Roseivirga sp. BDSF3-8: one gene and its partner. The protein of the gene in region 1 interacts with the protein of each later gene in a pairwise test. Links are inferred from orthologs where the notes say so. Each region holds a gene or a part of one and is shown on either strand. Other genes may lie near its edges.

Region 1 (12,377 bases):
ATTACCTCTTTTTCAATGAACTGTGAATTGGGCACTATGACTGAAATATTGTCATTAGTGACCACTGTAGTGGAACGGGCACTGATATTGACCACATCTCCATTAATATCGCCGACCTCTATGCGGTCACCTATCTTAATAGGCCGCTCAAAGAGTATGATAATGCCGGATATGAAGTTGTTGGTAATGTTCTGCAGACCAAAACCAATACCTACACCGAGTGCACCTGCCAGAATGCTCAGCGTACTAAGGTCAATGCCTATAGAGGAAATAATAATAAAGAACCCGAGTATAAGGGTGATATACCGGAAAATAGTGCCGATACTTTCTCTTACCCCTATATCAAGTCTGTACCTGGTAAGGATCTTATAGACAAGAACGCGCTGTAACCTGCTCACCATAGTGAAGAGGGCTACCAGGGCTAGTACAAAGTAAATAAGGGTAAGCAGGCTTACCTCTGACTCACCAAGATTAAACAGGGTGTAGCTGAAAAAGTCTTTTACCCTTTCCCATATCTGAGTAAGGGAAAGGTTGTCCCACTGTTCTAGTATATCCTCCATGATTAGCAGAAGGCAAGATATGAAAATATGGTATTTTCTGCCATGCTCAAGGCAAAAGGAGGCTTGAATCTCCGTAGCTAAGGAACCGGTAGCCGTTTTCCATTGCTTCTTTATATACCTTACGCCAGTCTTCACCTATAAATGCGGCCACCAGCAGAATAAGGGTGCTGCCTGGCAGGTGGAAGTTGGTGATCAGTCCTCTGCATACTCTGAAGGTATAGCCGGGAACAATGAATATTTCGGTATGGCCGATCAGGTGATCGGTTTCTTCACGCTCCATACGATTCAAAACGGCTTGCATAGCTTCTTCCAGTCCTGGCAGGGATTCCGCAGCGCGCTGGTAGGCTACCAGCTTAGGAACGTTGAAGGGAGCGTCTTCATCTTCCAGAAGCATCACGCCATACCAATAGAGGCTTTCCAGGGTGCGCATACTGGTAGTACCTACGGCAATTACCGGCTTTCCGCTAAGCAAACTCTCCAGGTTACCTCTTTTTATTACAATCTGTTCCGAATGCATAGGGTGTTCGGTTACTTTCTCGCTTTTAATAGGCTGGAAGGTGCCCGCTCCTACGTGTAGCGTGAGAAAGTTTTTGGTTATTCCCCTCTGCTCCAGATCTGAAATAACTTCGTCTGTAAAATGCAGCCCGGCGGTGGGAGCAGCAACAGCTCCGTTTTCCCGGGAGTACACTGTTTGGTAACGTTGCTTGTCTTCGGCAACCGGCTCGCGGTTCAGGTAGGGTGGGAGGGGCACACTTCCGGCGGATTCCACCAAGTCTACGAACTCAATACCGGGATTATTCCAGGTGAATTTTACGATCAGGCTTTCCCTGTCTTCCAGATAAGCCGTAAGCCGGGCGGTACCTTTTTCTGTAGAAATATCAGCTTCCAGGCTTTGACCTTGCTTCCACCTCTTCAGGCGGCCTATCATGCACTTCCAGGTGCACTCTCCGCGTGATGTCATTACTTCGGCAATTACTGGAGACGGGGCTATGGGCTGAAGTAAAAAGACCTCAATAATGGCACCTCCGCTTTTTTGAAAGTACATGCGGGCGGGAATCACCCGGGTATTATTAAAGTATAGAGTGGCGTCGGTGGGCATGTGTTTACCAATATTCTTAAAGGTCTGGTGGGTTATCTGGCCGCCTGCATAAGTAAGCAGCTTACTCTCATCACGCTTCTCGAGCGGGTGCTTGGCTACTCGCTCATCGGGTAGGTCAAAGAGGTAGTCGATAAGTTCTATATCGTCAATATACTGCATTCTGGAAATGTATTTGTACGAAAAGCGGTGCAAATATAGTGGTAGCAGGCCATATTTCTAATTGCTGTTCCATTTTAGCTTCAACACTTTGGGGAGGCACCTGTTATGGTTAACGACAAGTTGAACAAATAGATAATACACAGACCATGTCAGAAAATAACCCTTCTTATACAGCCTCTGCTACCACCGTGGGGGGACGCAATGGCCATATTAAAACAAGTGATGGAATTATAGATGTGGAAAGCCGGCTGCCTAAGGAATTGGGTGGACCCGGAGGGGATTATACCAATCCGGAAATGTTGTTTGCAGCAGGTTACTCCAGTTGCTATGGTAGCGCAGTAAAGCTGGTGGCCGAAAAAATGAATGCAGGTGCCAAGCCTGAAGATATTTCAGTAACAGCGGATGTTACGCTTATGAAGGACCCCGAAGATGGTGGCTTTAAACTGGCTGTTAAGATCAGTCTGTCTATAAAAGGACTGGATGAAGATAAAGTTAAGGACATTGCTGAAAAAGCACACCAGGTTTGTCCTTATAGTAAGGCAACCAGAGGAAATATAGAAGTGGAAGTAACGACAAAGTAATCGACCTCTCCCTTTAATTAAAGAGGATGTCTCAAAAGGCATCCTCTTTTTCATGCCTCTACGGGTAGCCGCGGAGTTTCTACTGTGGCTTGCAGGTGCAGGCCGCCATGGTAATTAAGCGGGCCGGTAAACTTTCCCCCCAGGTACTTTTTGATTATAAGCCTTACAAACAGAAAGTTAAAGGGCCACAAGGCAGGAGGTTGCAACAGCAGATCCACATTCGTATAGGTTTCATCATCATCAAATACATCGATGATCACGCGGTCTTCCCAAAACTCCAGGTCCATCACGATATTTGTACCGGTACGGTTGTAGGTCATTTCTATCAGCATGAGCATACACCCTTCTGCCAGTTGCTTTTCAAAGTCGGCTTCGTAGCGTTTTTCCGGCACATCACACTTAATGGAGACATTGAGCGCAGGGTCTGCCAGGTTATACTGAAACACCTCTTTAAGTGCATAGAAAATGCCTTTTTCCTCCAGTGTCTTGTATTGCAGGAGTTCCTCCAGCGTGTTCATTACACTGTCTAGCCTGGTAAGCATGGTCTGGATATCCTCTATCATCGGCGAGGTGTCTGTTTCCGTAAGCCAGCTAAATTCCTCAATGGTTCGCTTAATGCGCTTATGGGGCTTCTTATAGCCGGAGTGCAAAAGGGCAGCCACGATCTTCCTTGCCGCATCATGATAGGCTTGCCGGTCAAAGGGAATAACTTCATAGTTATCCGCCAGCCACATACTGATCATCTCCTGCTCCAGCCGGTTGTCACAGAGCTTTACAATATCTTTAAGTATTCGTTTGTTCTGCCAGTTCAGGTAGGCAGGTGCTAATACCACAAGGGCAAATGCCAGGGGTATCACTGAAAAGATCGAAAGGATAATGAGGTCTGTTGACATGCTAATGGCCTACCAAATTAATTACATTGAAATACATTTAATGCATATGGCTCTGATTTTTAGCAAAAAAATAAGCCAGATCTCTCTGGCTTTGAAAGTTAGTTTTTTTTGTAAACTTACCTAGCGTCTGTTAGATGCGCCGTATTTCTGTAGGATCTCACTGCTGTTGTTAAGGAAGTCCTTGCTCAGTTTGCGGAGGTCATTAGACGCGCGGAAGTTATTAATAAAGCCAATAGATAGAGAGGCACCGGCTACTACCAGCAGTAGTATGAAGGCAACTACCATTCCGCGTGTAAGATTTAGCTTTTCTACCTGGGCCTGTTCCAGTGCGAGGGCGGCCTTATCAAGCTCAAGCTTGTTGGCCGCGATAGCTTCTTCATGCTCTGCCTGGACCTTCATCATGCCCGCCATGTCATTTTTTCTGCGACGGTCCAGTTCCAGGTTGGCCTGCTCATATTTGTAACGGTAAGTATCTGCCTGACTGCCTGTAGCTTTGGCCACTTCATAGGCATATACAAAAAACTGGTCGGTATCTATCTTTCTTGCTGACTGGATATATGTCAGGCCTTTTTCGATAGAAGCTTTAGCTTCTTCAAGGTCGCCCAAGTTTGTGTTATGCCAGGCCATTTGACCATATACTTCCATCAGTTTGTCCTGCATATCAAGACTTTGGAATATCTTTACGGCATTATCGAGGTAAGAGCGACCGGTCTCATGGTTACCTTTTGTTCCTTCCAGGTAGCTTAAATACAGGTTGAGGTTGCCTTTCTCAATATCCGAATTGGCTTTCTCAGCATATCGGCGGGCTTCGCTGAGTGTATGTTGGGCATCGGAATAATGCCCTAGGCGAATAAGGCAATATCCGGTGACGTTAAGGCCGTCAGCAACGTTTTCCAGATCATTTACCTCCAGGGCTAGCGAGGTACTCTTTTTAAAATACTCATTGGCTTTTCTGAAGTTTCCTTCCCAAAGAAGGATGTTGCCGTATTGCTCAAGGGACGCAATTTCGATAAGATCATATTTAGCTTCAGAAGCTAATTGCCTGGATTTTTCGAAGTGTGATTTAGCCTCGTCGTACTGGAAGGTTTCTGAGCGAATGAGTCCCAGGGTATAGTAGGTGTTGCTAAGTCCTTTATTATTACCAAGCTCTTCGTAGAGGGCTTTTGCTTTAATCAGGAACCGGTATGATTCGGTGAATTTCTTTTCATTGTAGTAAGCGACACCCTTGTTGTAATAGTATCTTGAAAGGTCGATCTGACTTTCTTTTTGCTTCATCACTTTACCATATTCCTCCAGGTAGTAGTGAGACTTGTTCAGATCATTAAACTGGTACATGTAGAGGGCGGAAAGAATGCTGTATGCTCTCAATTCGCCATTAGCGTAGTTGATGGATTTACTTAAGGTGAGTCCTTTTTGGGCGTTTTCCAGGCTTAAAGCCGGATTGACTTCTTTAAGGGTGCTGGCCTCATCAAGGATATTGTGAATGTTTTCTTGAGATAAAGGAGCTTCGGTGAGCTCCTTTTCAATGTCTGATTGACAGCCTACCCCTATTAAGAGCAGGCAAATAGCTGATAGAAATTTGGCTTTCATATATTAACTAGAATACTTACCGCTAGAGCGCTTGTGTTATTTTCTTCTTCTTCGCCTCCTAATGGTGGTTCGCTGACAGGGGGAGGGGTTGCGCCTGTTCCGGTACCTCCAAACAGCCTTCCTGTTTTCTCATTTTCTAATGAAAAACGTACCCACTTTTCTTCTAAAGTTAAAGATTTAATCATAGTATAATAAATTAATGGTGTTTTTTATTCAATTTTCTCATTTCACATACACGCATACACCTGTAGATTATACTACCTAATCAAGTACCAATGCAGCCATAAATACAGTGAAAATTATTCTCCGGATAGGATATAGCTGGTATGGTACTGGTCATTCGATCATGAATATATAGTCTGGCTGTTATGAAAATCCTCGGAGTGACAGGCACTTATTCCGTGATTTCCTCTGTTGAAAGTACAATTATAAGCTTTTTATCTAAAAAATGAATAATTCAACCACAAAGTTTTACGCAGGTACTATTCTGGTCGTTCTTGCCAAATAATGCCTCAGACAAATGATAACAGGGATAATGGAAAATAAGCTTAAAAATTCAAAAAATAGATATTTTAATAATGTAAGGATGTGTTGGTCTTGTTGAAAAAATAATATTAATTTTTACTGCGATTTTTTTTGAAATGATCGTAGAGAATCAATTTTTAACCAAACTAAAACAACTATGAAAAGGAAATTGAATCTAAACAGCTTTGAGGTAGAAAGCTTTATCAAGAATGTGTCAAGACCCGAAAAGATAAAAGGAGGGAATACACTGGCCCACACAAATAACCATCTTTGTAAGCCCAAGGACACGTATACGGGAGGATGTTACCTGCCTAATTAAGGGACAAAAAAAAGGAGCTGCCTGCTGGCAACTCCTTTATATTTTCAGAGAAAGAGGCTTATTAGCTAAGCGCTTCTTTCACTCTTGCAGCGGCGTCCTTAAGCAGGATGGCACTTTTTACTTTCAGTCCGCTCTCTTCTATGATCTTAGCGCCTTCCTCAGCGTTAGTACCCTGTAGCCTTACGATGATAGGGATATCAATATTACCGATCTTCTTGTAAGCTTCCACTACACCATTGGCCACACGGTCGCAGCGTACGATACCACCGAATATGTTGATGAGGATAGCCTTTACATTAGGGTCCTGCAGGATGATGCGGAAACCTGCCTCTACTGTCTCGGCATTAGCTCCACCGCCTACGTCCAGGAAGTTAGCAGGCTCACCACCGCTAAGCTTGATAATGTCCATAGTGGCCATGGCCAGTCCGGCACCATTTACCATACAGCCTACGTTACCGTCAAGCTTCACGTAGTTAAGACCGCTCTTACCGGCTTCTACCTCGAGGGGGTCTTCTTCTGTGATGTCACGAAGTTCGGCCAGGTCTTTATGACGGAACAGGGCGTTATCGTCAAGACCAACTTTGGCATCTACTGCCAGTATTTTGTTATCGCTTGTCTTCAGCACAGGGTTTATTTCGAACATAGATGAGTCGCTTGCCTCATAGGCTTTATACAGTGCCTGTACGAACTTCACCATTTCTTTGAAGGCCTGGCCTTCCAGACCAAGTGCGAAGGCGATCTTACGAGCCTGGAAACCCTGAAGGCCGACTGCAGGATCGATCCACTCCTTAACGATCTTCTCCGGAGATTTCTCTGCCACCTCTTCAATGTCCATACCACCTTCGGTAGATGCCATGATCACAGGCTGGCTCTTATCACGGTCGAGCAGGATACCCATGTAGTATTCCTTAGGCTCGCTGTCACCAGGATAGTAAACATCCTGTGCGATAAGCACCTTATTTACCTTTTTACCTTCCTCGCCGGTCTGCTTGGTTACAAGCGTACCACCAAGTATTGCTTTGGCCTTGTCTGCTACTTCGCCCAGGCTTTTGGCAAGGACTACACCGTTTGATCCGGTCTCTTTCACCTGGCCTTTACCACGGCCACCGGCGTGTATCTGTGCTTTTATGACATACCAGTCCGTACCGGTTTCCGCATGTAGCTGCTTTGCCGCCTCTTCGGCTTTCGCTGCATTGTCGGCTACGATGCCTTCCTGTATGCGAACCCCGTAGGACTTCAGTATCTCTTTCGCTTGATATTCGTGTATGTTCATTTCCGGGTAAAAAATTTTTGCACGAATGTACACGTTTATGCCTTTTATAGCAAACCCCGAGCCTGTAGAGGGGGGAAGTCTTTCATGCTCTGGTACAGAATATTTTTGTATGTTTGGCGCCTGAACAGCGCTGAAGCGCTATCCTAATATTTGCTAGTATGCTTAAAGCCGAAAATATCAGTAAACGATACAATCACCTGCAGGTACTGAAGGGGATCGATATAGAGATATATAAAGGTGAGGTGGCTAGTATCGTAGGGGCGTCTGGTGCCGGCAAGAGTACCCTGCTGCATATATTAGGTACGCTGGATCAGGCTGACAGCGGATCTATCAAGTATGAAGGCAAGGAGATATCGGGCCTGAACCATACGCAGCTTGCCAGGTTCAGAAACGAAAAGATCGGTTTCATCTTTCAGTTCCATAACCTGCTCCCTGAGTTTACCGCGCTGGAGAATGTGTGTATACCAGCTTACATAGGCAAGAGGCCAGAGAGGGAAGTCGTTGCAAGGGGTAAGGAGCTTCTGGGTTTTCTTGGACTATCAGAAAGACTCGAACATAAGCCCTCCCAGCTGAGCGGGGGTGAACAGCAGCGCGTGGCCGTGGCCCGCTCCCTGATCAACAGGCCGGCCATCATATTTGCAGATGAGCCCAGTGGTAACCTGGATAGTAAAAGTGCTGAAGCATTGCACAAGCTTTTCTTCCGGCTGCGTGATGAATTCGGGCAGACCTTCGTCATTGTTACCCATAATGAAGAGTTGGCTCATATGGCAGACCGTATGCTGACAATGAGCGACGGCCTCATCCATCACTAATCTATTTCCCGGATCATCCGGCGAATATGGTTTTCTGCGCCAAACATATCTTCGTACACGGCTAATATCTTCCTATCTGCCCCTATAAGATAGGTGACCCTGCGTGGGAGCTTTACTACAGGTATAAGCGCTTTATACTTTTTGGCTACTTCACCAGACCGGTCAGACAGCAGATGAAAGGGTAAATTATGCTCTTTTCTGAATCGTTGATGGGTCTCGATATTGTCACGACTGATGCCGAGTACCTTTACCTCCAGGTCACGGAAGGCAGCGAACTCATCACGAAAGCTACATGCCTCCTTGGTGCAGCCGGGGGTAAAATCTTTTGGATAAAAATAGAGGATCGCAGGCTTTTCATTTAGTTCTTTACTTAGCGTAAAAGTGCCTCCCGATGTAGATGGCAGGGAAAAGTCTGGTGCAGCGTCATTTTTCTTTAAGGGCATAAGCTCTTCTAAACAATTGTGTCCGGCACGGAATTATATGCTTTTCGACTAAAATTTTTAATTTAGCACGATGAATTAGCTCCCGCTAAATAGGGACTTACTTTTTAACCGCAAAAGAAACGGTACTTTTTTCAGGCATTGCCGCTATATGGATATTCAAGGAAAAAAAATTCTTCTCGTAGAAGATGAACCCCATTTACGTAGTTTACTAGCCAAAATACTGAGCCTTGAAGGCTTTCAGGTCGAAACGGCTGGTGACCTGGCTGCAGCAAGGGAGTTGATCAAACATATGGATCCCTTTCTGCTCATTACCGATGTGAAATTGCCGGACGGAAACGGGATTGATTTTACGAAAGAGGTAAAAGCCACCTATCCACTCACTGAGATTATCGTACTCACTGCTTATGGAAATGTAAAAGACGGTGTCCGGGCTATGAAGCTTGGAGCCTTCGACTACCTGACCAAGGGTGATGGGGATGAAAAACTCCCCCTCGTAGCAGCCAAGGCCATAGAGAAGTCGGTGATGAACCGGCAGCTTCGTGAACTGGAACACAGGCTGGAGAGCAAGTCGAGCTTTAGTAAGATAATTGGTAAGAGTCAGCCGGTAAACCAGATGATCGAACTGGCTAAAAAGGTGGCCGTAACGGATACCACGGTTCTCCTTCTGGGTGATACGGGTACCGGAAAAGAGCTTCTGGCTGAGGCCATACACCTTGCCAGCCGACGGCGCAAAGGACCTTTCATTGCCATTAACTGTGCAGCCATACCCAAGGATCTTCAGGAGAGTGAGATGTTTGGGCATAAAAAAGGATCATTTACCGGGGCAAATAACGATAAAAAGGGATACTTCGAGGTAGCCAACCAGGGAACCATTTTTCTGGATGAACTCGGAGAAATGAATACTGATTTGCAGGCCAAACTGCTGCGTGCATTGGAAAACAGGACCATCAATCGTGTGGGAGATACAACCCCTATTCCTATTGATGTCCGTATTGTGGCGGCCACTAACAAGGAACTGGTGGATAATGCCACTGATAATGAGTTCCGAAAAGACCTTTACTACAGATTAAGTACCTTTACTATTAAGTTGCCTAACCTGAAAGAAAGACGGGATGATATAAATCTGCTGGCCCTCAGTTTTCTGACCTATCAGGCCGACAGGCTTAATAAAAAATTGTCAGGTATGAGCCGTGAATTCATCCATGCATTGCGTGCATATGACTGGCCGGGGAATATTCGCGAGCTAAAAAACGTTATAGAAAGAGCGGTCATACTTGCCGATGGCGATGAGCTTACTTATGATGTGCTTCCTGTGGAGATAAAGGATAAGCTAAATGTCAATGGAGAAAGTGGCGGCGATGGCATGAATGTTGAACTTAAAACCATAGAAAGGCAGCACATATTGAAAGTGCTGGACATGGTGGAAGGGAACAAAAGCGAGGCGGCCAAAAGGCTTGATATCGGCTTAGCAACCCTCTACCGTAAGATTAAAGAATACGGTATCGATTAAAGTAGCTTGCTACTATTTTTTTAACTGATCATCGATCGTAGATGAAACTAAAGACCCAAATACATATTGGTTACTTTTTCATAGTAGCCCTGTCTATCCTGCTGGCAGGTGTCTTCGGTTATTATTTACAAAAATTAGGAAAGGCTTCCGATGACATCCTCAATGTGCACTATCGAAGTGTAAAGGCAGGAGAAGAGTTGCTGCAGTCGTTGTCTAAAATGGAGCAGATCTTTGTAAAGTACGCGATAGAAGAGGGCTACGACAAAGAGAAGTTCAAGGAAGTCCTTTTCAGGGAAAAGCGCATCTTTCAAAGTAACCTGTTTATTCTCGAAAACTCACTTGAGGCCTCTGAGGAGGTAGAAGTGCTTTTGAAAATCCGTCACGACTGGGAGGAATTCAAGCCTTATTTGTGGAACCCTGATACTGTCAGCAGAGAGCCTGTGCGGTATGTAGGTATGATCCAGGATCATACTGAAAACCTTCGGGCTCATATCAGGGATGTGGTGAACCTTAACCACTCCGCCCTCAGCAAAAACAGCCGCCGTTCTCAGGAGATCTATCACAATGCCCGCACCTATATGGTGCTCATTATTGCCCTGGTGATTATTATTTCCGGGCTGGCAGCCTATTTTATTCCTCAGCGTATTATGCGGCCGGTAGAAAACCTCACCAGCATGATCAGGCGCATCTCCAGCGGAGAATATGGCCACCGCATATACGAATCACCTAATAATGAATTGGGAGAGCTTATGCGGGCTTATAATGACATGTCTGTTAAGCTTGAAGCCTATGAGTTTAGTAACCTGTCAGAAATACGCGCCCAGAAAGGTAGGATAGAAAGTATCATTCGAAGCTTGAATGAAGGACTTATCATCCTGGATGAAGAGCAAAAAATTGTCCTGATAAACGAGGTAGCCGGTAATGTGTTGGGTTCTGATGAAAATGACCTGAGGAACCGGACCCTTAGTTCTATGGTGCACGATAACCCCGTGGCCCAGCATCTGTACAAAGAACTCATTCACTTTGAGCAACACTATCGTGGAGCCGCTCAGAGTCGCTCTGAGGATAACTTCCTCCGCATCATCAATAAAGATGGGGAGTATGAGTTTTATGCGAAGGATATTACCCGCGTGTACAATGGTGACAAGGATAATGAGAACAAGTTTATCGGTTACATCATAACTCTCAAAGACGTCACCTCCTTTAAGAACTCTGACGAAACGAAGAACAACTTTATTGCTACAGTATCACACGAGCTCAAAACGCCTCTTTCTGCAATGAATATGAGCATGATGCTGCTGCTGGACCAACGATTTGGTTCCCTCAATGATGAGCAACGAAACATAGCCCAGTCTATGCGTAAAGAGGTAAAGCGCCTCATCAAGATGGTATCTGAGTTACTAGACCTCTCACAGGTGGAGGCGGGTCATATAGATTTGGAAAAGGAGAATATATGCCCCTCCCTGATTGTTGAATATGCAAAAGTGCCACTGGAAAGTGAATTGGAAGAAAAGAGCCTTACCCTTACCATACATATTGAGGAGGAGCTGCCAGACCTTCACGTAGATGCTGAAAAGGTGAGTTGGGTGCTTCATAATTTTCTGAGTAATGCCATCCGGTTTTCACACCCTCATAGTCAGATAGAAGTTGAGGTATTTCGTGATCTGAATTACATAGAGTTCTCAGTAAAAGATTACGGACCAGGTATCAATGAGGAGAACCAGGCAAAGCTATTTAAGAAGTTTGTTCAAATTGAGAAAAAGGGTAGTGGACTGGGGCTTGGACTGGCTATAAGCAAGGAAGTTATCCAGGTACATGAGGGCAATATTGGTGTAGAGAGTGCACCTGGTAAGGGGAGTCGTTTCTTTTTCAGAATTCCTTTTACCGGAATAATGACTGAAAACTCCTTCGCTACCCTATAAAACCTTATCAAAATGAAATGATTTTATCATTTTGATAATATTACCTCCAGAGTCGTAAAGCCTATTTAGTTTATAAACCCCTCTCTAAGGTTACTACAGGCTTATTCTGAGAAGTTTCCATGCTTTCCCGTATTTGTGGCACAACTTGTGCACTATATATGTTGAACACATCAAACAACAGCCTGTCATGAACGAACAAAGAATAGAAGGAAACTGGAACGAGAAAAAAGGTAAACTTAAGCAGGAATACGGGCAACTAACTGATGATGATCTCGTATATAATGAAGGAAAAGAAGACGAACTGTTTGGTAAGCTTCAGAAGAAATTGGGTAAAACCAAAGATGAAGTTAAAAAGATAGTTCACGATATATAATTATTCTAAGTTATTACGCGTCAATTTTTTAACCTTTATTTTTTTAGACTGAGGCGCGAATATTTTTTAAACTGAAGACTAATTTTTATATTTATTTGATTTTTCAGTCAAAACAATTACTGTAGATTTTTTCATGTTTATTTAGGTTCAGGGTGTCGGATAAAACCGGCACCTTTTTTTTATTCCTCAATTTTCCTCTCTTTTTTTGTAGCTCAATTTTTCTGTTTCTTTTATGATTCTTTCCCCTGGGGTGAGGTATATGCTCGCGGCCACATTTCTATTCACTACCATGAATGTATTGGTGAAAGCCGTGCCGAA
Region 2 (12,322 bases), 1.1 Mb from region 1 along the record:
CATTCTGACGGGCATCTTCAAGGTATGGTGAGGATGGGTACTCCCGGATAAACTGCCGGTACTGGGTCAGGGTATTATCCGAGGTGGCATCTTCATACAGCCTGATCTCATATAGCTTTCCTGCTTCCTTTACCTGAGGTGCCTCAGGGTATTTTTCCATAAAATGACTGAAGCTCTCATAGGTATTAAGTCTGGATGCTTCATCAAAGGCGATCTCATTTCGCCTGCGTTCTGCTTCAGGCCTTTGGGCGGCATCTGCATGAGTGAGGTAATAATCCTGGTAGCTCTGCTCAGTATGCCGTGCAGCAGCCCGATAGAAGGCAGCGCTATCTACCTGGTCTTTTAAATAGGCGATATGTTGCGGTCCGGCAGGAATTTTCACCAGCTTGGCAATGTCCCTGTCATCCAGGTAGGTCAGCTGAGCTTCTGCTTTCAGAACATGGGAATAGGCACTGTCAATATTGACGTGGGTGTAGGCTGAGTCAAAGTAAAGGGTAGCATAGGCATAGTGTACTGCCGGGGCGAGGGTATCCTTTTCCAGGCCTTTATTAAGAACCTTTTCAGCTTTTTCAAACTTGTGTTTTTGAATCAGCCTAAGGGCTCTTTTGCCAGGACCTGCTAATACCAGGCCGGCGAGACATATGAAGGTCAGGACAAGAAGGTGTTTTCTCATGCTTTTGCTTCCTATAAAGGATGCTAAACTACGCTCCTTATGAGCTATAAATCAACTTTGAAGGGAGGATATAGTTCGAATAACACTAGAAACGCCCGCTTACCCCTAGTTTTACCAGCCCTTCGTATCCTACACCGAACTCGGCAAAAGCACCTATCCTGTTACCAAAACGCAGCCCGAGCAGATCTGCCTGAAAGGCGACGAGGGTGGTATTCGCGGATAAGGGGGTGCCTTCAACTATGGCTTTTTGCCTGCGGATGGTACCACCGAGGGAGAGGCCGGAATACATCTGAAAGTTAGGGTTATTGATATAATAAAAGTCTAATGCACCCATGAGTGTATAGTAGGTGGCCTTGCTGTCACCTGCGAGGCTACCTCCAAGTAGTACATCATGACGGGCCCGCTCATATCCGCCTGAAACTTCCCAGGTGATACGCTCATGCATATGATGTCTGTAGGCAATAAACACGCCCCCGGAGTATCTGCTATTATCCGAAACATAATTACCGCCGCTGAGCTCCTCTCCTATAAAATCCAGCGATACTTCTGCCAGGTAGGGCAGGGTAAGCCAGCCGTAGCTTACTCTTACTTCGTGCGGATTGGGCAGGGCTGCGTAGGGGTTGTTGGAATCGTAGTTGCGGGACTGCTGATGATACTGTGCCCTGGCAGCGGGGGCAACTGAGCCTAGCAGTATGCAAAGGAGAAAAACGGAAAGCAGGGGTCTTAAAGCCATATCTTAACTATTTTCCCAAAGTACGGCAAACCTTGTACCAAAAGCTATATCAACGTTTTACCTCGTTGGGCAGATCGCTTTTTTCATCGGCAAAATCCTGTAAGTTTTGGAGGGTGGTGTGAGCAATTTCTGTCAGTGCCTCCGCAGTGAAGAATGCCTGATGGGCGGTAACGAGGACATTAGGAAAGCTCATCAGCCGTGCAATCATATCATCAGGTATAATGGTTTCGGAAAGGTCTTTGAAGAAAAGTTGCTCTTCCTGTTCATACACATCAATACCCAAATAGCCAATGTGCCCGTCTTTAAGGCCCTTTATAACTGCCTTGGTATCAATAAGGGCTCCCCGGCTGGTATTAATGATCATGACGCCCTTTTTCATCAGAGATACCGCATGACTGTTGATGATGTGATGGGTCTTATCATTGAGAGGTGTGTGCAATGAAATAATATCTACTTCTCCAAAGAGCTCATCCAATTCCAGGTATTTTACTCCTTGCTTTTCAAGTTCATCATCCGGGTAGGGATCAAATGCCACCACCTCGCAGCCCAGGCCCTGCATATTCCGGGCGAAGATAGCGCCGATCTTACCGGTGCCTATTACGCCGACTTTCTTTCCGTACAGATCAAACCCGGTGAGACGCTCAAGGGAAAAGTTGTTCTCCCTGACACGGTTATAGGCCTTGTGGGTTTTCCGGTTCAGGGTCATTATAAGTGCTAATGCATGCTCGGCCACAGCATGAGGAGAGTAGGCAGGTACGCGTAGCAAGGTAACTTTATGCTTTTCTGCGGCTTCTATATCTATATGATTGAAGCCTGCACTTCTGAGCAGGATGACCTTGGTGCCCCCTTCAGCGAGCTTTTCGATAACTTCAGCATCTACTGTGTCATTCACAAAAACGCAAACTGCTTCATGCTCCCGGGCGAGGGTGGCTGTATCGGCATTAAGTGAGGTCTCGAAATAATTGATAGGAATATCAAACGCCTCATTGGCCTTATCGAAGTAGGCCTGGTCGTAGGACTTGGTATTGAAAAAAGCAATCTTCACGATAGTTGTAGTTATATTTTCTTACTTAACTATCTTACGGGCATTTCGCTTTTCATAAGATTGGATGTACCGCGGGCCACTAATCTTTCGTCTTCGTTATAAACGTTGACAAAGGCATTAATGAGTCTCCTGCCATCTCTGACCACCTCTCCTTTTACTCTGAGCACATCACCTGCCCGGGCCGGCAGAAAATAATCTACATTGAGGTTTACTGTTACCTGCACGTTTGGTTGATTGAGGGAATACACGGTCATACCGAGAACATCATCCATCATAGCGGCCGTTACCCCTCCATGCAGGGTCCCCAGGGGGTTCAGCATGTCGCTTCTCACGATAAACTCGCGCACTACCTCCCCTGCTTCAGCGGATATGATGGTGCCACCAAGCCAGTTTCCGAATGGTGAGGGACTCTTGGTAATTTCAGTCCCGATATGGGAGGTAAGAAAATCCAGTGCTTTATTCATAATTTTTTCAGTTCTCAAATGCTTTGAATAGGGCAATGGCATTATGTCCGCCAAAACCAAAGGTATTGCTCATAGCGACTTTTACAGGTTTCTGCACGCTTTTACCAAGGGTCAGATCAAGGCCCGCCGGAATTTCATCATCTGGCTGACTGGTATTGGCTGTAGGAGGAACGGCCCCATGGCGAATGGCCTGTATGCAGGTAATGGCCTCTATAGCTCCTGCGGCCCCAAGCAGGTGGCCGGTCATGCTTTTGGTGGCACTCACATTCAGCTTTTCATTGCCGGAGAATACGGACTGGATGGCTTTAAGTTCTCCAATATCTCCAAGTGGCGTAGAGGTGGCGTGGGCGTTGAGGTAATCGACATCAGATGCCTTCAGGCCTGCATCCTGCAGGGCAAGCTGCATGCCTCTTTTTGCGCCTTCGCCTTCGGGGTGGACGGCGGTCATGTGATAGGCATCTGATGTTTGAGCGCAGCCGACAACTTCTGCTATAATGTGAGCCCCGCGGGCACGGGCATGCTCCAGCTCCTCCAGCACCAAGGCGCCTCCCCCCTCTCCCATTACAAAACCATCGCGTGTGACATCGAAGGGTCTTGAGGCGGTTTGGGCCTCTTCATTCCGGGTGGACAGGGCTTTGAGGGCATTGAAGCCACCAATGGAGGCTTTGGTAATAGGGGCTTCAGAGCCACCGGCAAGCATAATATCTGCCTGACCCCACCGGATGTAATTAAAGGCATCCATAATGGCGGAGGTGCCGGTAGCACAGGCGGACACGGTGGTATAATTGATCCCTTTGAGCCCGAATTTGATGGAGATCATGCCTGACGCCATGTTCACCAGTATCTTAGGGATGAAAAATGGATTGAAGCGGGGTACGCCGGTACCTGTGGCAAACTCGCTTACCTGCTCTTCGAAAGTATGGATACCGCCATTTCCGCTACCCCAGATTACACCGGTGCGGTAGCGGTCTGTCTTGTCCAGATCAAGGCCTGCATTGGCTATGGCTTGTCCTGCCACAATGAGACCATACTGCACAAAGGGATCGTTTTTGCGTACCTCATTGCGGTCAAGGTAATCCTGTGCATCAAATTGCTTGAGCTCACAGGCAAACTTTGTTTTAAAGTGCTCGGGATCAAACCTGGTGATAGGGGCGGCTCCGCTTTTACCTTCCAGCAGGCTGGCCCAAAAATCTTCTACAGTTAACCCAATGGGGGTAATGGCTCCCATTCCTGTAATTACCACACGGCGTTGCATATACTTTATTGATTTGAATGTGTCAGATCGCTAATAATTTCACTGGCAATGGTATGGAAAAAGGCTTCTCCCTGTACCTGGGCGAGTTGTAGCCCCCCCGCCAGTGAGGCAGTGATAAGGGAAGCTCTGGCTCCGGTACTTCCTGAAAATTGGAACTCCCCGGTTTCCCGGCCTTCATCGAGTAGGGCTTTAAGATAGGACAGCAGCGCAGTGGCCAACTCTCTGGCCTTTTCTCTGAGGCGGGCGGGCAGTATAGAAAAAACCGTGGCGGAAGCTCCTACCAGGCAGGCAGCGCTACGATTGTTCAGGTGGTGTCTGTAGATACCAATAAACCCCTCCAGCCTTCCGGCGCAACTTACTTTGTGGTCTATCGCATCTTTCCATTTACGGAACCGCGATATCTCCCGTTCAATAACTGCCAGCTCTAAATCTTCTTTACCAGGAAAATAATAGTGGATGGCTGCATTCCGGATATTCAACTGGGTAGCAATATCACGATAGCTAAAGCCAAAATAGCCCTTGGTCTTGATAAGGGTTTCGGCCAGATCGAGTATCTGAATTTTGGTATCACGCTTATCTTCCATACTTACTTACTAGTAGGTAAGTACGGCGGATTATCCTTTAATGTTCTGAATGATAAGGGAAAAGATCAAAAAAAGCCATCCGCTGCATAGCGGACGGCCTTGAAACTGAGGATATTTCTTCCTTAATTATTTTCCGAGGGCTTTGACCATGGTCTCGCCAATATTGGCAGGAGAATCCACTACATGAAGTCCGCACTCGCGCATGATCTTCATTTTGGCTTCTGCCGTATCATCTGCACCACCAATGATGGCTCCGGCATGTCCCATACGGCGACCAGGAGGGGCTGTTTGCCCGGCGATGAATCCTACCACAGGTTTGGTACCATTTTCCTGGATCCAGCGGGCGGCTTCAGACTCCATGCTACCACCGATCTCACCAATCATGATGATCCCTTCCGTTTCCGGGTCGTTCATGAGTAGTTCAACGGCTTCTTTGGTAGTGGTACCGATAACAGGGTCACCGCCTATACCAATACATGTGCTCTGGCCAAGACCGGCTTTGGTGATCTGATCTACTGCTTCGTAAGTAAGCGTACCTGAGCGGCTAACGATGCCTATGGTGCCTTTCTTATGAATAAAGCCTGGCATAATACCTACTTTGGCTTCGCCTGGGGTGATTACGCCGGGGCAGTTAGGTCCAATGAGGGTTGCACCGCGTTTCTTCACGTACTGCTTGGCAGATACCATGTCCTGTACGGGAATACCTTCGGTAATGGCAATGATGACTTTAATACCGGCATCGGCGGCTTCCATTATAGCGTCCGCAGCAAAAGCAGGGGGAACAAAAATAACCGAAACGTCGGCGCCTGCCTTCTCAACAGCCTCTTTTACGGTATTGAATACCGGGCGGTCGAGGTGCGTCTGACCTCCTTTTCCGGGAGTTACCCCTCCGACTACGTTGGTACCATACTCGATCATCTGCTCCGAGTGGAAGGAACCTTCGGAACCGGTGAAGCCCTGGACGATTACTTTGGAATCTTTATTGACTAAAACACTCATTGTTTCCGGGTTAAAAATTTTGCCACAAAAATATAAAGTTTACCGGCTTACGCAAAGAAGAAAGCCGGACGTTAGTGCATCCGGCTTGCGATTTTCAGGTTTGCTGACTTGGCAATTTCTTATTCGAGCCCTTTTTCGGGCCTGTCTTCCAGTTCACTGGGGAAGTCTTCTTCGCGGTTTAACTTCTCGCTAACGGTATTAACCATCTCCCGGATACGGGGGAGGTCATTTTTAATAATGTTCCAAAGGGTATGATGGTCCCGCTCTACATAATAATTGTAGTCGGCATTGGTGAGTAACTCCATCACACGGACATCCATATCGGCCAGCCTGTTTTTGAGATCATCAGACAGAAGTTTTGTTGCACCGCCTATTTGCATAAGGTTGCGGGATACAACAGCCTTGGTTTCTTCCTCGCGGGTAAATTGGTTAAAGTCCTCGTACTGCGTGTAGCTTTCGATCTCCAAAATGGCATTGGATATATTTTGCAGGTGTACCTGATCTTCTTCTGTAATCATATGCGCTATTCAAGATTTCTTAGGTAACACCCCTATCACTAATATGTTTGCCGTTCACTATCGTCCGGCCGGTGTACGTTTTTGATACACATATTTCTACTCCGGATCACAAAAAGGTCATTTAAACCCTCAAATAGGTATTTTTGCTTTTCTGGCACAGCGGTTGCCAACTAATAATCAAGGTCATTTACTCAAATTTTTTTATACCAAAAACTCACTGACATTATGAAAACGCTCGACAAAAAAATAAGTAGTTTCCTTTTCATGTCCGCCCTGGTATTAGGCCTGAATACGGCCTATGCCTCCGGACATGATCGCACAGAAGAGAGCAGTAATGAAGTATATGAATTACTTGGAGACTATCTGAAAGCTCAGGGAGAGACTTCTGCTTTCACAACCTATACATTCTACAACACCAGCGCTGAAAAGGTGGCTGAGTACATTATTGAAAATAACGCCCTGAACCCTGAACTGAATAGCTTACTAAACGATAGTGATCTGCTGCTGGATGGCTCAGAAACAAAGTTATACCTGGTGGACTAAACCGCTTTCACCTAACACAATCATACCTACCACCATACATTTGCTGTACATCTGGTTTTTGGTTAAACAGAGAGAGGAGCGCTCGATTGGCGCTCCTTTTATTTTTTTGCTGATATGGAAAAAAGAAAGCCGGTCCCACAATCATAGGTCCGGCTTTCTATTATCTGTTTTTAAGAATCAGCAATTATCCCAGGTCTGCACACAGTAGGGAGAATCGGGAGTGACGCCCCAGACATCATTAATACCTGCTCTCAACTTTTCAGGATCGGCGATAAATGATTTCACCTTAAGCTCCCGGAGCTTTATTTTATTGTTTTTCATGAAAAATTGTGATTTGGTATTTAATATTCTTTACACCCCTCTGTCTCCATGCACAGGGGGGAGTTGTCAAACCTGTCACGAGCCAGGCCGGCTTTCAGTTTGGCAGTATCAGCCACAAATGAGCTGACTTTTAGTTCTGATAGTTTTAGTCTGTTCTTTTTCATAATCTAAATAAAGTATTTAGTCAATACTAAGGGTTACGATAAATGAATGAACTCACCCTGTTTTACTGTAAAGTGGCCGGGTGAGATCATATTAAGATTTACTGTACCTTCTCACATCCGTCCCATTCGGTAAGGGCACAGCGCGGAGAACAGGGCTCCGTATCTGCAAGTGCCCGACCACCAGCTTTAAGCCTTATAGGGTGAGATACAAATGAGCTGATCTTAAGATCTGATAACTGCAATCTTTTCTTTTTCATTGTTTTAAAATAGTTGAACTATTGATTAAAAGAGGCCGGTCAGCTATAACCTATACCGCCCATAACCACCATACATAAGCTTTTAGTGGGTTTGCTCGCACCCTTCCCAGTACGTGGGGCCGCATAAAGGTGAGTCATTCGCAATGTCGCGTTCAATTCCGCCCCGCAGGTTAGCGGGAACAGATATGAATGAGGATACTTTCAGTTCTGATAGTCTAAGACGATTTTTTTTCATAAATAATAATGATTTCAATGACATCGGGAGGTGCCGGTCATATAGTTAATAATACAAGAGGAAACAGGATATTTATCCCTCCTCACATCCTTCCCAGTAGGTAGGTGCACAAAGGCATGTATCGCCAGTGGCACGGTCGGGAGGGGTCATGATTGGTTCGTAGGCCTTGGCCCCGCCACGCAGTTTACTAGTGTCGGGGATAAATGAACTGACCCTGAGGTAAGAGAGGGTTAGTTTGGTCTTTTTCATAGTAGACGGTCTTTTTAGTTTAGTCCTCTTAAGTTACTAAAAAAACACGATTCCTTAAAGGATTTCTGGCTTGGCAGTTTATTGATCCATCCAATCCTTAAAAGGGCCGCTTTTTTCGCTACTTATTACGATTTCCTCTTCAGGGTCCGGCCTCAGGTATACCACCAGCCTGCCTTTAAAGTAGGGCTGCACTTCCGATACGGCGTCAATATGAGCTATATATTTCCTGTTGAGCCGGTAAAAGACATGAGGATCCACGCTGCGTGATACTTCGTCCAGGCTATTGTCCAGCGGAAACTTTCTGCCATCGTGGGTAACGAGGTAGGTCATCTTATCCTGGGTAAAGAAGTAGGCTATTTTTTCTACCGAGACTGCCTTGATGTGCTGACCTACCTTTACAAGGAACCGGCTCTTGTAATCTGCGGCCTTATCCATGAGGGCGCGCATGACTTTTTCATAATCCATCTCAGGTCTTTCCTCGGGCCGTTGTTCAGCAAAGGCTTTTTTCACCTGTCGGTATTTGTCCAGGGCCTTTTCCAGAACTTCTTTTTCCACCGGTTTAAGTAAATAGGCAATGCTGTTTACTTCAAAGGCACGGATGGCATATTGATCGTAGGCCGTGAGAAAGATTACGGGGCAGGTAACGGGACACTCGGTAAATATGGAAAAGCTTATGCCGTCCAGCAGTTGAATATCACTGATGATGAGGTCAGGCTCTGCATGAGTGGATAACCATGCAACGGTGTTTTTTACTGACCGGCAGGTGTGAAGAACATTTATGGAGGGATCTATTTCACTCAACAAACTTATGGTACGGTCGGCGGCGAGGGCTTCATCTTCTACCAGGAGGATATTCATATTTCTTCAACTTCAATTAAGGGTATGTCCACGATGTATTGCCCTTCATGGGTTTGGATATTGACGTTCCTATCGGTGAAATAGCTGTAGCGGTTACGGATATTTTCCAGTCCGGTACCTGTGCCGGGCAATTTGTGCTCTCTAGGTCTGAGGTTGTTACTTACACTGATATATCCGTCTTTCCTGGATATGATATTGATGTGGAGTGGGCTATCCTCATCGATCATATTGTGCTTCAGGCAGTTTTCGATAAGAATCTGGAGTGCCAGCGGCGGAAGGGACATATCCCTGTGTGCCTTGCAGACGTGCATGTGCACCTGTACATTATCATTAAACCGGGTCTGGATGAGGAACAGGTAGGCTTGGAGAAAATCAAGCTCTTCGGTAAGGGTAATGAGTTCGGCGTCCTTTTTTTTCAGCAGAAAGCGGTACACTTCTGAAAAGCGGGTAAGGAAATGCCGTGCGGCCTTGGGGTCCTTCTCAATCAGTGCGTCAAGAATATTGAGATTATTGAAAAGGAAATGAGGGTCGAGGTGGGTGCGGAGTGCCTGCAGTTCACTCTTTATGGTTTCTTTTTGCAGCCGCTCACCCTCGAGGGTGGACCTGCGCCAGGCTTTTAGGATGTATATGGAAAAATAGATGAGTATGACGGCCAGCACGAGCATAAGGCCAAAGCCATTCATTACGGTGATCTGGTAAGGCGTGGGGGGGTCTTCCGTAAAGGCTACTTTGAAGGTGTAGTAACTGATATTCAGGCACAGGAGGCTATACACCAGGCTTAACAGGACGTGAATGGCAAACCTGAGGCTGGTATATTTTTTCCAGGGAAGGACTTTGTCCAGAAAGCGGGAAATATACCTGTTGCCCGCCACCAGGAGCAGGATAAGAAGCACTATCCATCCTACAGCGATGTAGGTATTGGTGGATAAGTCTAGCCAGGCGCCGTAGGCAATCAGCCCTGAAATAATAGCCATTACTACAAGAGCCGTTACAGCATGCTTCTGAAAAGGCTTCATCGTTTTGTGGTTTGGGAGTAAAGATAAAGGGCCGGTGCTATAAAAACGACCCTTTACCGGCAGTTGTTGTTGGGGAGTCTACTTAGTCTATGAGTATTTCGTCTATATCGTCCCACACGACATATTTAGGGCTGCTGTCTCGAGAGGTGAACACGAGTACTCCATCGTGCTTATCGGTGACATCCTGTGAATCACCAAGCAAGAGCTTCTGACCATTTTTAAGTATGATCTCGGTGTACGCGTAGTTTTTAGGTTTAATGCGCTTTATGTTTCTGAAAGGTATGCTGTACTCGGTATCTTCATCTGAGCCATCAAGCATTTCGAGGTCCCAGGTTTCGTCCAGGTCATAGATAAGCTCTCCTCTGAGGGTCTGACCATTGGTAGTCCTGACTGTCCCGCTGATCTTCTCAGGTTTGGGGAAATCTTTGTAGCCCATCATATCTGAATTTCTACCCCAGATAAGCTCGAGGCTTACAAAGTCATCCCAGCCTACTTTTACTTTACCGAGGTCAGGCAGGTTTATCACCACGCCTCTATTCCCACTGTTTACATCGTTACTACCATAGAGGTACATGGTTCTGCCTGAACGCAGGGTAACTTCAGAACCTCGACCGTCTTTTTTGATGGCGGCAATGTTATTAAACTTGATTGACACATCGCCGTCGCGTGTATCGCCATCCAGTTTATCCTCGCCCACGCATTCGTCGTGGTCCCACTGTATGCGACCAGTGTATTCTCCTCTTTCGGTTTTTACTGTGCCTATGAGGGCTTCTCCAAAATGGGCTCTGAGATTATCGGGGGTTTCGGAAAAACTGATCACCTCGATGCGGTTCCAGGGGATACTGATCTCTCCTATCTCGCGGTCCCGGACCTGTATGTCGGCTCCTATATCGTTAGAGCCTCCTTCGAGTTCTATCTCTTCACCATTTTTGAGCACAAGGTTTATTTCCTCACGTCCCTTGAGTTCAATACGGGCAATGTCGCCAAAACGGCAGGCAAAGGAATGGGTGGTGGCATGGTATTCATCGTCCCAGATGAAACTGATGGAGTAGTTGTTCCACTTCCAGCCTTCTTCTTTTTCACCTTTCATTTTCTCATAGTCTGATTTTGAAAGGTATTTGACATTGGTATTACGAGTCTTTTGGGAGTTGAACATATCACTCCAGAAGGCTTCTTCTTTTCCCCAGCGAAGGGCTCCGGTGTAGCTGTTGCCATCGATGGTCTCTATGGTACCGTATATGGCCCCAGGGCTCTGACCATGGCAGAGGGTTTGAAATGAGATCATGAGGGCCATGATCAGGCCCAGCGCGAGCAGGAATGGTTTGGAAAAGTTATTTTTCATATCGATTTAGTGTTTTTGACCTGAAACAAAGGAACAAAATCACCTTAAGGATAGAAACGTGATGCTGACGAACCGGGAGATAAGCCTGCCGAACCGGGACATGGCGCTACTGAACCGGACGTACTATCTTGTAGAAACAGCCCTTCGGCCTACTCTCTCATGCTCTGAAGGGGTATATCGTGCTCCTTTTTGCCGGATGAGCATCAGGCCCAGAAAGGTATAAAGCCCGTTGACCACGAGCACAAAGAAGCCCAGATTTACACCAAACCACTTAAGCATGTACACACTGGTCTCATAGGCCAGCAGGGGAGAAATAAGGCACACGGCTATGACGTACTTATCCCGAATGATATAGCGGGTAAAGAGGCCAAATGCATATAACCCGAGAAGGGGGCCATAGGTGTATCCGGCGGCGGTGAATACCATCTTAATGACACTATCTTCATTTACTATTTTGAAAATAATGACTACCAGAAAAATGAGAAAGGAGAAGGTTATGTGGACGAGCAGCCTGGTGGTACGGCGCTTCTTTTCTGACAATGCCTCGCCTTTTTCCTCAAACCCCAGGAAGTCTACACAGAATGAGGTGGTGAGGGCAGTAAGGGCGGAATCGGCACTGCTGTAGGCGGCTGCAATGATTCCAAGGAGAAAGAGCACGCCTGCGGAGAGGGTAAAATGATTGAGTGCCAGCGTGGGGTATAGCAGGTCGGTACGATCGGGTATGGGAATGCCTTTTGCCTCGGCGTAGATAAACAGGAGAGCCCCCAGTGAAAGGAACATGAGGTTGACAAAAACGAGCACTACGCTAAACCAGAACATATTCTTTTGGGCATCGCCAAGGCTGCGGCAGGTAAGGTTTTTCTGCATCATATCCTGGTCAAGGCCTGTCATGACTATGGCTATGAAGGCACCGGAAATAAACTGCAGGGGGAAAAACTGGCCCTTACCTTCTGTTTCCCAGAAGAAAACCTTTGAATACCGGCTTTCTGAGATGGTATCGAATAACTCGCCGGGACTGAGCTCCAGCTCCTGCCCTATGATTACAATACTAAACCCCACGGCCAGT

Evidence for each region.
Region 2: the proteins of sucC (region 1) and sucD interact in binary tests that used the Escherichia coli proteins (3 or more experiments, as listed by UniProt). The link is inferred for Roseivirga sp. BDSF3-8 from one-to-one orthologs.

The regions. Positions count from the first base shown.
Region 1 is NZ_JBGNFV010000001.1:4,064,220-4,076,596, forward strand. The notes cover bases 4,894-7,725. They hold sucC (ADP-forming succinate--CoA ligase subunit beta), read right to left. Parts: upstream 7,000-7,725; coding sequence 5,788-6,999; downstream 4,894-5,787. Other genes in these bases: AB9P05_RS16835 (hypothetical protein), read right to left, coding at 4,894-5,067; AB9P05_RS16840 (hypothetical protein), read left to right, coding at 5,565-5,726; AB9P05_RS16850 (ABC transporter ATP-binding protein), read left to right, coding at 7,158-7,725. Outside these bases: AB9P05_RS16810 (mechanosensitive ion channel family protein), read right to left, coding at 1-560; AB9P05_RS16815 (S-adenosylmethionine:tRNA ribosyltransferase-isomerase), read right to left, coding at 607-1,818; AB9P05_RS16820 (organic hydroperoxide resistance protein), read left to right, coding at 1,965-2,399; AB9P05_RS16825 (hypothetical protein), read right to left, coding at 2,450-3,292; AB9P05_RS16830 (tetratricopeptide repeat protein), read right to left, coding at 3,413-4,882; more of AB9P05_RS16835, read right to left, coding at 4,879-4,893; more of AB9P05_RS16850, read left to right, coding at 7,726-7,811; AB9P05_RS16855 (peroxiredoxin), read right to left, coding at 7,808-8,254; AB9P05_RS16860 (sigma-54-dependent transcriptional regulator), read left to right, coding at 8,403-9,764; AB9P05_RS16865 (ATP-binding protein), read left to right, coding at 9,806-11,686; AB9P05_RS16870 (CsbD family protein), read left to right, coding at 11,874-12,059; AB9P05_RS16875 (DMT family transporter), read left to right, coding at 12,292-12,377. UniProt on the Escherichia coli protein: Succinyl-CoA synthetase functions in the citric acid cycle (TCA), coupling the hydrolysis of succinyl-CoA to the synthesis of either ATP or GTP and thus represents the only step of substrate-level phosphorylation in the TCA.
Region 2 is NZ_JBGNFV010000001.1:2,916,408-2,928,729, reverse strand. What follows is about bases 3,818-6,594. They hold sucD (succinate--CoA ligase subunit alpha), read right to left. Parts: upstream 5,754-6,594; coding sequence 4,881-5,753; downstream 3,818-4,880. Other genes in these bases: AB9P05_RS12015 (hypothetical protein), read left to right, coding at 6,497-6,594; AB9P05_RS12020 (DUF86 domain-containing protein), read right to left, coding at 5,873-6,271; AB9P05_RS12030 (TetR/AcrR family transcriptional regulator), read right to left, coding at 4,176-4,754; fabF (beta-ketoacyl-ACP synthase II), read right to left, coding at 3,818-4,170. Outside these bases: AB9P05_RS12055 (WG repeat-containing protein), read right to left, coding at 1-673; AB9P05_RS12050 (hypothetical protein), read right to left, coding at 759-1,406; AB9P05_RS12045 (2-hydroxyacid dehydrogenase), read right to left, coding at 1,456-2,451; AB9P05_RS12040 (PaaI family thioesterase), read right to left, coding at 2,481-2,915; more of fabF, read right to left, coding at 2,923-3,817; more of AB9P05_RS12015, read left to right, coding at 6,595-6,814; AB9P05_RS12010 (hypothetical protein), read right to left, coding at 6,992-7,135; AB9P05_RS12005 (hypothetical protein), read right to left, coding at 7,156-7,299; AB9P05_RS12000 (hypothetical protein), read right to left, coding at 7,398-7,556; AB9P05_RS11995 (hypothetical protein), read right to left, coding at 7,639-7,791; AB9P05_RS11990 (hypothetical protein), read right to left, coding at 7,864-8,040; AB9P05_RS11985 (LytR/AlgR family response regulator transcription factor), read right to left, coding at 8,119-8,898; AB9P05_RS11980 (sensor histidine kinase), read right to left, coding at 8,895-9,914; AB9P05_RS11975 (hypothetical protein), read right to left, coding at 9,997-11,256; AB9P05_RS11970 (sodium:solute symporter), read right to left, coding at 11,380-12,322. UniProt on the Escherichia coli protein: Succinyl-CoA synthetase functions in the citric acid cycle (TCA), coupling the hydrolysis of succinyl-CoA to the synthesis of either ATP or GTP and thus represents the only step of substrate-level phosphorylation in the TCA.